Regions from separate parts of the Cryobacterium sp. 10C3 genome, predicted to be linked through region 2. Evidence: riboswitches for the same ligand, from Rfam matches in the RefSeq annotation. Region 2 holds a riboswitch; the other holds the start of a gene.
The links. Region 2 has a riboswitch for cyclic di-GMP ahead of RGU41_RS03490 (GGDEF domain-containing protein). Riboswitches for the same ligand answer to the same signal wherever they lie in the genome.
Positions count from the first base shown of each region.

Region 1 (5,643 bases), 3.2 Mb from region 2:
GCGCCGTGGCGTGGGCGCGCCGCGTGATCATCCTCGACGAGCCGACCAACCACCTCGGTGCACGGCAGGCCGGCGAGGTGCTGCATGTGATCAAGGCCGCGAAGGCGAAGGGGCTCGGCGTGATCTTCATCTCGCACACCCTACCTCATGTGCTCGAGGTCACCGACCGGGTCGTCGTGCTGCGGCTCGGCAAGATCGTCATGGATGCCCCCACCTCGGAATTCGACGGGGATCGCCTGATCGGTGTGCTCACCGGAACCATCCAGACGGTCAGGGTCGAGGGCGACTGACCCGCCGGTCGGACGCTCCGGGAAGCAAACGAAGCAGCCCCCTGGCGGCGCACTGCAGACACTCGCAGTGCTCCGCCCGGGGGCCGTCTTCGTGTCCTGAGACCGTGCGCGCTGGTCTCAGACGCTCGTGCGGAGCAAACCCCCGACATCCGTTTCCGCCCCGCCCGCTTCGGCGCGATTGGCCTCCAGCCAGGCGGTCAGGTCGGCGGCCGACAGGGGACGCGAATAGCGGTAGCCCTGCACCCCACCCGTGCCGAGGGCCTCGAGGAGACGTTGCTGGTCAAGCCGCTCGACGCCCTCTGCGACCGTCGCGACGCCGAGCTGGGCGCACAGCCGCACGATCGCCTCGATGACGGAGCGGTCGAAGGGATTGGACACCGCGCCGGCGACGAAACTCATGTCGATCTTCACGATGTCGACGGGGAGCGCGCGCAATGACGTCAGGGAGGCATAGCCCGTGCCGAAGTCGTCGATTGCGATCCCGACGCCGAGCGCTCCGATCGCGCGGAGGCGACCGATCGCGGCGGGGGAATCCAGTACGACGGTCTCGGTGAGTTCGATGATGAGATCCTTCGCGAGGGTCCCGGTGTCGGCCAGGCAGCCGATGATCGAGTCGACGAACCCCTCGCGGTCGAGCTCGTGGGCCGAAACGTTCACGTGCACGGCCACCGTCGCTCCAGGATTGGCCGTCCGCCATGCCGCGGCGTCGAGGCAGGCGCGTCGCATCACGAAAGCGCCGATACCGATAATCGCTCCGGTCCGCTCGGCGACATCGATGAAGTCACCGGGGAAGAGCAGGCCGCGTTCCGGGTGTTGCCAGCGGACGAGGGCCTCGACGGCGGTGCACTGCAGCCCGGGGAGATCGAGGATGGGCTGGTAGTGCACGACGAGCTCGTCGGCGGCCGCCGCGGCCGCGAGCTGCCATTCGAAGGTGACCCTGGGATTGTCCACGCGGAGGAGGCCAGGCTCGAAGACCTGGACGCGGTTCTTGCCGTTGGCCTTCGCCGCGTACATCGCCACGTCCGCCTGGTGCACCAGATCCTCGATGTCGATCCCTGCTGCTGCTGTGGCGATGCCGATGCTGACGCCGACTTGCGCGGTGTTCCGCTCGAGGGTCACCGGTTCGGCGATCGACCTGCCCAGGTCTGTGGCGATGCAGAGGGCATCGGAATCACTCTTGCCGGCCAGGATGATGGCGAACTCGTCGCCACCGAGCCTGGCGCAGATGGCATTGCTCCCGGTGTTTGACCGCATCCGCTCGGCGACCTCGATGAGGAGTTCGTTTCCGGCCCGGTGTCCGAGAAGGTCGTTGACGTCCTTGAAATCGTCGAGATCGAGGAAGAAGATGTGGACGCCGCTGGCATCGTCGACCGTGCCCAGGATCGCGGTGAGCTTGGTCATGAACGACGCACGGTTGTTGAGACCGGTAAGCGGGTCCGAACTGACCTGGACCGTGAGCTCCCCCTGGACCGTACTGTTGCGGAGGGCCAGCGAGACCTGGTTGGAGAGCGCCCGGACCGAAACGAGGGCCTCCGCCGGGATCTTCCCGGGGGCGCCAACGAAGATCCAGGCATTCGCCTGCGCGTTCGAGGCGAGGCAGGCCCAGGCCAGGGGAGCGCCGACGGCGGAATCCAGTGCGCTCGGGTCCGCGATGGTCGAGCCCGTCGTGGAGCCGCCGCTGGATGTGGCGACGACCTCGGCCGGGAGTTCCGTGGGCAGGACGGCGAATTCGCCCGACGAGCCAACTACCCGGAGTGCGGGACCGTCGCGTACGACCCGGACGACACGCAGTCCGGGGGTCGCGACGCAGATCTCCTGGGCCGCGGCCCAGCCGATGACCCAGATGTCCGCCTCGTCGACGACGCCGAGCAGCAGGGATCCGGTCGCCGCGAGTTCGCGGTCGCGGCGCATTGACTGTTCCATGGACCGCAGAACGATGCTCAGTTGGCGCACGATCACGAAAGTGAGGAAGACGGTCGGAATCGTGCCCAGGGTGGTCGCGGGTAAGATCACGGCGGTCGGCCCATGCACCGGGGCCCACAGTAGGACCGTGGTGACGAGTCCAAGCGAATAGAGGGTGCAGCGAACGAGGGACCTGGTCGTGGAACCGTAGAGTCCGCGCAGCCAGACGGCGCCGAAGACGACACCGAGTGCGGCAGCGGGATCCGGCAGCGCGAGGGCGAGTGCGACGAAGGCGACGGAATCGATCAGGTCGAGAATGAGCGGAACCCGTCCCGTGACGAACCCGTAAGACCAGGAGGCGATCAGGACGGCCCCGGTCGTGAGGGCGATGAGGAGCGCTCCTTCAGTGTCGGAGGCCAGGATCGCGGGGATCGTGAGCAGGAGCGTGGCGATCGCGAGCCAGGTGAAGAGCCACCGGGTGCCCTCCGTCATTCCTTCCGGGCGGCGAAATGGATTCCAGAGCCTGGAGAAATGGGCTTGTGGATGCTGTGTGCCGGTCATGTGAGGCCGAGTCCCGTCAGTGTGTAGGCCGGCGAACCCAAGGGTCCCGTGCCTTTGCGACCCCGCCTTTCGACGGGTGTGCCTGTATGAGACCGCAGAAATGGGTGCTTCCTCACACAGGCCAAGCCTAGCCGCCCCCTGCCCGAGGGCCATTCCGGTCGAGAGCGACCGGTGTTGCGGTCACTCTCGACCGGAAAGGAGCACCCATCCGTGTCGGGTAAACTCGAATGTCGGATTTGAGGGGTGTTTCGGTGGTCGACCTGGAGCTTGAACGGGAACAGAACTACGTGGCAACGCTGTACGCGCGTCTGGACGCGCTGCAGCGGGAGGCCGAGGACCAGCTGACGGCGGTGCGGTTGCTCGACGTCGGCGGAAATCATCAGACCCGCTCCGAGCGGGACACCTTTGCGCGCCTCTACGAGGACCGGATCGTGCAGTTGCGGGAGATCGACGACCGGCTGGCGTTCGGCCGGCTCGAACTGGCCGCGGACGACGCGAGCGGCGACTCCGTGTTCCGCTACATCGGCAGGGTCGGGCTGCGCGACGAAGACTTGCAGCCGATGCTGCTCGACTGGCGGGTGCCGCAGGCGAGTGCGTTCTATCAGGCGACGGCCGCGACCCCGCTGGGAGCCAGGGCCAGGCGTCACCTGCAGTCCAGGGGGCGGACCATCATCCGGATCGAGGACGAGATCCTCGACGCCGAACGCCTCGGCGGAGAATCCTCCGAACATCAGGGGGAGGGAGCGTTGCTCTCCGCGCTGACCGCCCAGCGCACCGGGCACATGCCCGACATCGTCGCGACCATCCAGGCGGAACAGGACCGGATCATCCGCTCTGACCTCGCCGGAGTGCTCGTCGTCCAGGGCGGGCCGGGCACGGGGAAGACCGCCGTCGCGCTGCACCGTGCGGCGTACCTGCTCTACACGCATCGCGATCGCCTGAAGCACAACGGGGTGCTCATCGTGGGGCCGTCCCGCTCGTTCCTGCAGTACATCGAGGCGGTGCTGCCGTCGCTCGGCGAGACCGGGGTGGTTCTCTCAAGCGTGGGGCAGCTGTACCCGGGCGTCGAGGCGACCCGCGAGGACGTCCCCGCCGTCGCGGCGCTCAAGGGCCAGGCTTTCATGGCCGCGCTCATCGCCCATGCGGTGCGCTCCCGGCAGCGGATCCCGGTGGGGCCCCGTCAGCTCGAGGTCAACGGCGACAAAATCACCCTGGCCCCGCAGCTCGTGGCGAACGCGATCGCCAAGGCGCGCGAGGGCGGCAAGCCGCACAACCTCGCGAGGGTCACCTTCGTGAAGACCGCGATCGGCGCGCTCGCGCGCGACTGGCTGCGCCAGCTGCAGCAGGGCGGCGCCTCGATGGACGAGTCCGACCTGCCGATGCTGCGCGAAGACCTGCGGCTCGGCACATGGCGTGCGCGTCGCGCTCAACACCGCGTGGCTGCCGCTCACCCCCGAGAAGCTCGTGCAGGATCTCTACGCACGCCCGCAATGGCTCGCCGAGCTCACCCCGGGCTGGAGTGCGGAGCAGAGGGCGCTCCTGCACCGGGCCAGGGACGCCGAGTTCACGATCGCCGATATCCCGCTGCTCGATGAGGCGGCCGAGCACCTCGGCGAGTACAACGTCGTCGACGCCGCCCAGAAGCGCGAGCAGAAGGAACAGCGCAAACGCGACATCGAGAATGCCGAACTCGCAATCGCGAACATGGACGTGAAGGGTCTCGTCAACGCGCGCGCCCTGGCAGACAACTTCGCTGAGCTCGGCGACCGGGCCACGACCGCCGAGCGTGCGGCCGTCGACCGCACCTGGACATACGGCCACGTCGTCGTCGACGAGGCGCAGGAACTCTCGCCGATGCAGTGGCGGCTGCTGCTGCGCCGGGGGCCGCGCCGGTCGTTCACGGTCGTCGGCGATATCGCGCAGGCCGCATCCGCCTCAGCATCCGGCAGCTGGAAGGAGGCGCTCGCGCCCATCCTCGACGCCTCCCTCGAGGCCGGGCGCTGGCGCCTCGAGGAACTGACCGTGAACTATCGCACACCCCGCCAGATCGCGACCGCGGCCGAGGAGATGGCGATCGCGCACGGGCTGCCGGTGACGCCCTCGCGGGCGGTTCGCGCGAGTGAGTGGCCGATAACCGTCGAAGCGGATGTCGCGGCAGCGGTTCACCGCGAGCGCGCGCTGCGTGCGGGCGGTACCCTCGCCGTGATCGCTGCCGATGCGGCGCTTGAGGCCGTCGGGGCGGAGCTCTCGGCGGAGTTCGGGGACCGGGTCGGTCTCGGCGCCCTCGGGCTCGGCAGGGAGATCGCACTCCTCGGGCCTCGCGACGCGAAGGGCCTCGAGTTCGACGCCGTGATCGTCGTGGATCCCGCAGGCATCGTGGCCGCCTCGGAGCGCGGGGCCGGATCGCTGTATGTCGCCATGACCCGCGCGACGCAGCGTCTCTACCTCGTCGCCGACCTGAACTCCGCGCTGCCCGCCGGCCTCACCCGCTGACCCTCGCCCGCTGAGCCTCACCTTCGCGCCGCCCGTGAAGTTCCGCGACGGGACCGCGCCGGGCGGGCGAGGCGGCGGGGTCAGGGGCTGGGCGCCTCGAAGTAGAGGTGGGCGTGCGCCCGGCATCCGTCGTTGAAGGGCGCCGCGCAGTGCGGGCAGCGTGTCGCGGCACGGTAGTCGGTGATGCTCAGGGTGCGGAGGCAGGCTCCGCAGAGGATCGCCTGCTCCGCCCAGAGCGCGACCGGCCACTGCCGCGCGGCATGATCGGCCGCGGCGGCGTGGCAGAGGTGGCAGGGGTAGAACCGGCGGCAGCAGTAGAACCGGATCGCGACGACATCCGCCGCCGTGTTGTAGTGAACGCACCGCGTCTCGTCGTCGACGGGCTCGCCGAACACCT
Region 1 is NZ_JAVIWF010000002.1:3,753,733-3,759,375, forward strand. Features, by position in the region: gene RGU41_RS18890 (ATP-binding cassette domain-containing protein) at 1-290, shown strand, start outside; gene RGU41_RS18895 (putative bifunctional diguanylate cyclase/phosphodiesterase) at 408-2,684, opposite strand; cyclic di-GMP riboswitch class I at 2,773-2,846, opposite strand; partial or broken gene RGU41_RS18900 (HelD family protein) at 2,981-5,246, shown strand; gene RGU41_RS18905 (CHY zinc finger protein) at 5,327-5,643, opposite strand, start outside.
Region 1: it holds a riboswitch for cyclic di-GMP, as region 2 does, so the genes downstream of both, RGU41_RS18895 (putative bifunctional diguanylate cyclase/phosphodiesterase) here and RGU41_RS03490 (GGDEF domain-containing protein) in region 2, are expected to answer to the same signal.

Region 2 (5,643 bases):
CTCATGACTCCAGCCGAAGTATGCGCAGCACTGCGCATCGACACCCTCGACAAGCTGCGCACCACCGACAGGCTCAAAACCTTCGCCATCGACGAACACCTCCTCCGCGATGACCGCCAGTCCGTCCTGACTTTCAGCCTCGCCGACGGGGCACCTTCGCCGAGACACACACCCGGGACTCGACAATAAGTTCGACTCGGCGCACGCACCGGCACCCGCGTTTCCGGTGGCGAAGAAATCGGTGAGCGGGATCCCACGTGTTCCGATCCATACCTGAGGACGAACTGGACCGGCATGCAAGCAATCGCGCGGGCCGGGGAGAGCCAGCGCCCCGCTGTCCAACAAGCTGTTGACCAATTGCCCGGGCACACGCCACTATCCCTCGACACCGGGGCCGCTGATGCCACCATCGTGGCTCTTTGAAGGGATCGTACGGGCCTATGGGCGCTCCCGGACTCGATAAGCTCACGGCGCACCATAAGAGAGGACGATATTGGCCGCCTGGACTGTTGAATATGAGGGCGATACCCTTGACCGCTTCGTGGACTCGCTCCCTCCGTACGAGCAGGCGGTCCTCATCGCGGCAATCGAGCACGTACTCGAGGTCTATGGAATCGACATTTGCGCAGGCGAGTGGGGGAAATCACTCGGCGATGGACTGTACGAGTTTCGCGTGCGCAAATCGTTGCAGGCGATTTTTACTGAAGCCGGCCTAGCGCCGCCGATGGATATGTCTGGCATCGACCGCCAGGTACTTCTCCGAGTGTTCTGCACATTTCACGGCTGCAAGATTGTTCTTCTCTACAGCGGATACAACAAGAAGAGTGGATTCAACCGGTGGAAGCAACACCTCGATCATGGAGGTGGATTATGGGACGTCCGAAGGGTTGGATGGCCACGCAACTCGGGCGAGAACCGATGCGGTCGCCAGGCCGGCCGCCGGGGTGGCACCGGGAGCACCGCCAGGATTTCTGGGGGCCTCGTTGGCCAGGGCATCTCGAGCGAGGAAGCGGGCGAGCGGGCGAGCGGGCGAGCGGGCGAGCGGGCCTGCGTGTCGGCGCCGGTCGGGACTCGCTTCTTCCGGCACGCTGGCGGGATGCTAGACCTCAGCAAGGCACCGCTGTCAGGATAGGTTTTTGACCTTCGTCGAGCGTGAGGAGAGCCTCAGAGACACAAAAATGATCAACGCGCTCCACGGAGTGGGCGCGTGGGAATAGCTGTGACTGCGAGGGCCCATTCGGTTGTTAGCCGGGTCGCACCGGTGTGTATGAGCCCCACGTGATAGCCCTGTACTTGACCTTTGCCGTTGGCTTTGGCTGCATACATCGCGATATCGGCTTGATGTACAAGCTCATCGATATCAATCCCGGGTGTGAGCGTCGCGATCCCGACGCTGGCACCGACCTGCGCAAAGCGTTCGCCAACGCGCACGGGTGGTGTCAGCGAGTCAATCATGCGTTGAGCGACGTCCTTAGCAGCGCTGGCCGTGGTACCGCGCAACAAGATGGCGAATTCATCGCCGCCCAGTCGCGCGCAGACATCGCCGGGGCGAGTGCACCCGCGCAGCCGCGCTGCGACCTCGAGAAGTACCGCATCTCCGGCACGATGACCCAGGACATCGTTGACATCCTTAAAGTCGTCTAAGTCGAGGAACAAAACGTGCAGACCGTCCAGATGCGCCTGGTCCGCGAGGCTTGAGGCCAGCTTCGCGGTGAAGGAAGCCCGGTTGTCCAGCCCAGTCAACGAATCATATTGGGCTTGTAACGTGAGTTGTTGATGCACGTCACTATTGCGGAGGGCCAGAGCCACCTGGTTGACCAAATCACGCACAGACAACAACGCATCTGAGGGGATCTTCTTCGGCGCACCTACCAGCATCCAGGCGTTTTCGTGCAATCCCCGCAAACTAACGCACGACCAGGCGAGGTCGACGCCGACGGCGTCATCCAGCGGTCCCGGCTGAAGGACCCGCGCATCCCCTGGATCCGTTGTGGACGAGACGACGGTCCCAGGAAACGCTCCCGGAACACTAAGGAAGCTGCCGGCAACTCCTTGAACCCTCAACTCGGCGCCATCGCGCACCAGTTTGAGCAGGCGCAAACCTGGAGTGGCATCACAAATCTCAGCACAAGCCGCCCAAGCGAGAGCCCTGATCAAGGTCTCGTCAGTGAGGCCCAACAATTGCGAGCCGGTGGCGGCCAACACGGTATCGCGCCGAGTGGCCTGCTCTCGCGCCAGCAGGCCACCGCCCATTTGGCGGGCGATGAAAACGGCGATGAATATCAGCGGGAACGACTCGTATAAGCCCGTCGTTGTCGGTGGCACCGAGTGGGTCGGAATCAACGACCACAACGGCACTGTCGCAGAGAGCGCTGCCATCCCGAGGACACATCGCAGCAGAGAACGCCAGATCGATCCGTAGAAGGCTCGAAACCAGATCGCGGTGAGCACGTAGGCGATCACCGTCGTCGTGGACGGACTGGCGAGCCCGAGAACAACAATCGCAACCGTGTCCAATACGTCCAGCCACAGTGGTACCTGCCGACTCAGGAGGACGTGAACGCACGATGACAGCAACGTTACCGTTGACCCCAAAAGCATCAGCACTATCACGCCGCCGGTCGCTTCGAAAAACGCAGCAGGCACGGACACGATCAGAGACGCCATCGCCAGGGCGGCAAAGTACCACCGTGTGCTTTGGACAGTCCCGTCAGACGGCCTCAAGAGGCCACGGACGTTCACCCGGTCTACTGATTTTCGCAAAACGCCCATTGAGCGTCGGTCCTGTCTGTTGATAGGCCGGCTAACCCAAGGGGTCCCGTGCCTTTGCGACACCGGCTTGCACCGGATGTGCCCGTGCGACTGACGCAGAAACGCCGTCTCGTCAATGATCAAGTGATCCTGACCTGACCGTAGCATTCTGTCGGCTGGAACGGCCCCCGGTTTGGTTGACTCCTGATCTCTGAAGATTCGTTTTCGCTTGGAGCGAAGTTCACCATACCCAAGCCTCACCCACCCCAAGTTCCGCGCGGCACCCATCGACGACAGCTACAACGCCTACAACCAACTCAACAGCACCGCCCCCGACACCGCCGCCACCACGTGGACATATGACGCGGCCGGGAGGCAGAAGAAGAGCAGACTGCCCCGGCCCTTTCATCGACCGGCAACAGAACGTTGTGTTCCAGGGATTCACCGGGTCGGGGAAATCATATCTAGGCTGCGCGTTGGCGAAAGCCGCGTGCCGGCACCGGGTGCGAGCACACTACATTCGAATGCCGGAGCTCGAAGAGGCCTGGCAGCTGGCCCGCGATAAACCCTCCGGCACGACGAAGTTCTTGAACAAGTACGCCGCATTCACGCTCCTGGTGATCGATGAATGGCTCCTCGACGAGCCCGACGAGAGCACCAGGAGCATGCTGTTGGAACTCCTCGAGCGCCGCTACGATCAGGCATCAACAGTGTTCTGCACTTAATACGCCCAAAAGGACTGGCACCAGCGCCTTGGCTCCGGGGTTCACGCGGACGCGATCATGGACCGCATCGTGCACAACACCATCTGGGTCGAGACCGGCGGCCACAACATGCGAGAACACACCGCCGGTCACGCCACGGCCTGAGGCTCGCGCGGTCGGGGGCGCCAGTGGCCCCCGGCTGCGCGACTGGGTGGCACCCAGCGGCAATATCGATGGCCCCCGAAGGCAATATTCGCTGGCCCCCAGACCCGCAAATACTCAAGAACACGCCGCGGACCCGCAGACCACGCACCACGGCCGCCGCATCCACGCCCAAGACTGAGAGGTAGCCTTCGGCTCTGAACTGATCAAAGAAGCCTCGTCGACCGCTGGTCGACGAGGCTTCTTTGCGACAACTCCGTTGCCTTTTACGATCTGAGCGTACGCACCATTCCCCTCTGCGCAAGGGCTTTCGCGGCATATCCTCGCTGCGCTACGGTATTCCACGGCCCCTTGCACATTCACCCCTGGCGCTGTCTCAAGGTCTTCGCCAAAAGACAATGGGAGATAAGAGAAAGAGGACCCACCGATGCCAGAACCACTCACGGTATACACACTGCCGAACTGCATCCACTGCACCCCGACCAAACGAGCACTCAACAACGTCGGCCTGGACTACGAGACCATCGACCTCACCCACGACCAGGTCGCCGCCGCCGTGGTCACACAACTCGGCTACCGAAACGCACCCGTCGTGACCGTTGGCACCGAACACTGGACAGGGTTCAGACCCGACAAAATCTCCGCCATCGCCACAGCCCACACTGCGGCACTCACGCCGATGCCGACGGAGGAGAACGCGTGATCAAGCCCGCACCTATCTCACCCCTGATGACACCGGCCGAAATATGCGCAGCACTAAACATCGACAGCGACGCGCTCAACAAGCTACGCACCACAACCGACAAGCTCAAAATCTTCGCCATCGACGCCCACCTAATCCGATTCGACCGCGAATCCGTTTCAGCTTTCAGCATCGACGAACCTCATCGTTGAGACACGATGAGGAGGCCCCTTCGCCGCGATACACACGCCGGGACGCCCCTTTGAACCGGCTCAGCGCAGAGTCCCGGTAACCACATCTCCGACGATCAGGACTCCCCTGATAACTTCAACCGAGATGAAGCGCTCCGGTTGCCTTTGGCAAGCTCACGTGCATCGATTCAATGCCGGGCGTGCCGCCTATCAGGCGCGCCAGAGCTCAAGCGTCGGCCAGCCATCCGGGACGCCCATCGATTCGATCGTCACACAGCCAGATTCGGGAAAAGAGTTGAGGAGCTCCACGACCCTGGCGGGCCAGCCACTGTACGGTTCGATCGATCTGAGCAGATAGGCCATCACCGCGAGAGCGTTGTACACGCCGAACACAGCTTTCGCGGAATCCCCGTCCTTGAGATGACCAAGAAGTGGCACCTGGTCGTGACTGGGTCGTGCCGGTGCGCTGACAAGCTTGCGGTTAAAGAGGCGTGCGTGATGTGCAGAGACATTCCGGACATAGTTCAGGCTGGAGATCCAGCTGACCATTACCTTCTTCGACGGTGCCCCGTAGGCCGCGGCGATCTCCGTCGCCAACGAACTGTTCAATCCCGAATAGAGCCGGCCGAGATGTCCGAGCTCCAGAATTTCCGTTAACGCCCAGATAGGCATTTCATCGTCGTACTTGTTGCGAAAGTGAGCGACGAAGGCTTCGTCAGAATCGGCCTGGCGCTCTTTCACACGCTCGATCCACTGCGCGTGTCTACTGGGCAGTGTGTCGCCGGTCGCCTTATCAGTCTGTGATTCCGTAAACGAGTTGACGAAGTTGACGGGATCCATGTGGGCGAATGCCGATTGCCTGCCCAACACATAGCCGATCTGCATGCGGAAAGAAATCTCGATCCGCTCGATGCCCTCGAGAACGAGCATCCGCAGGCGACGATCAAAATCAATGAGCGCAGAAGCTTGCCCTACAGACGTGCCGGAACGATAGCGGTTAAGAACTCGAAACCTGATCCGTCCGGCGTCATCCCGAAAAGGTTCCGATTCCCGGAATGGATAAAGGTAGCCCGTGAGTCGGTAATACCCGACGGCTCGAAGCAACCCGCGGAAACTCTCGTGGTCACCCACCTCAACGCCGCGTGACTCAAGC
Region 2 is NZ_JAVIWF010000002.1:600,819-606,461, reverse strand. Features, by position in the region: gene RGU41_RS03500 (hypothetical protein) at 4-189, shown strand; gene RGU41_RS03495 (hypothetical protein) at 494-1,132, shown strand; gene RGU41_RS03490 (GGDEF domain-containing protein) at 1,183-2,667, opposite strand; cyclic di-GMP riboswitch class I at 2,791-2,865, opposite strand; partial or broken gene RGU41_RS03485 (ATP-binding protein) at 3,111-3,620, shown strand; gene RGU41_RS03480 (glutaredoxin family protein) at 4,045-4,320, shown strand; gene RGU41_RS03475 (hypothetical protein) at 4,317-4,511, shown strand; gene RGU41_RS03470 (Abi family protein) at 4,701-5,643, opposite strand, start outside.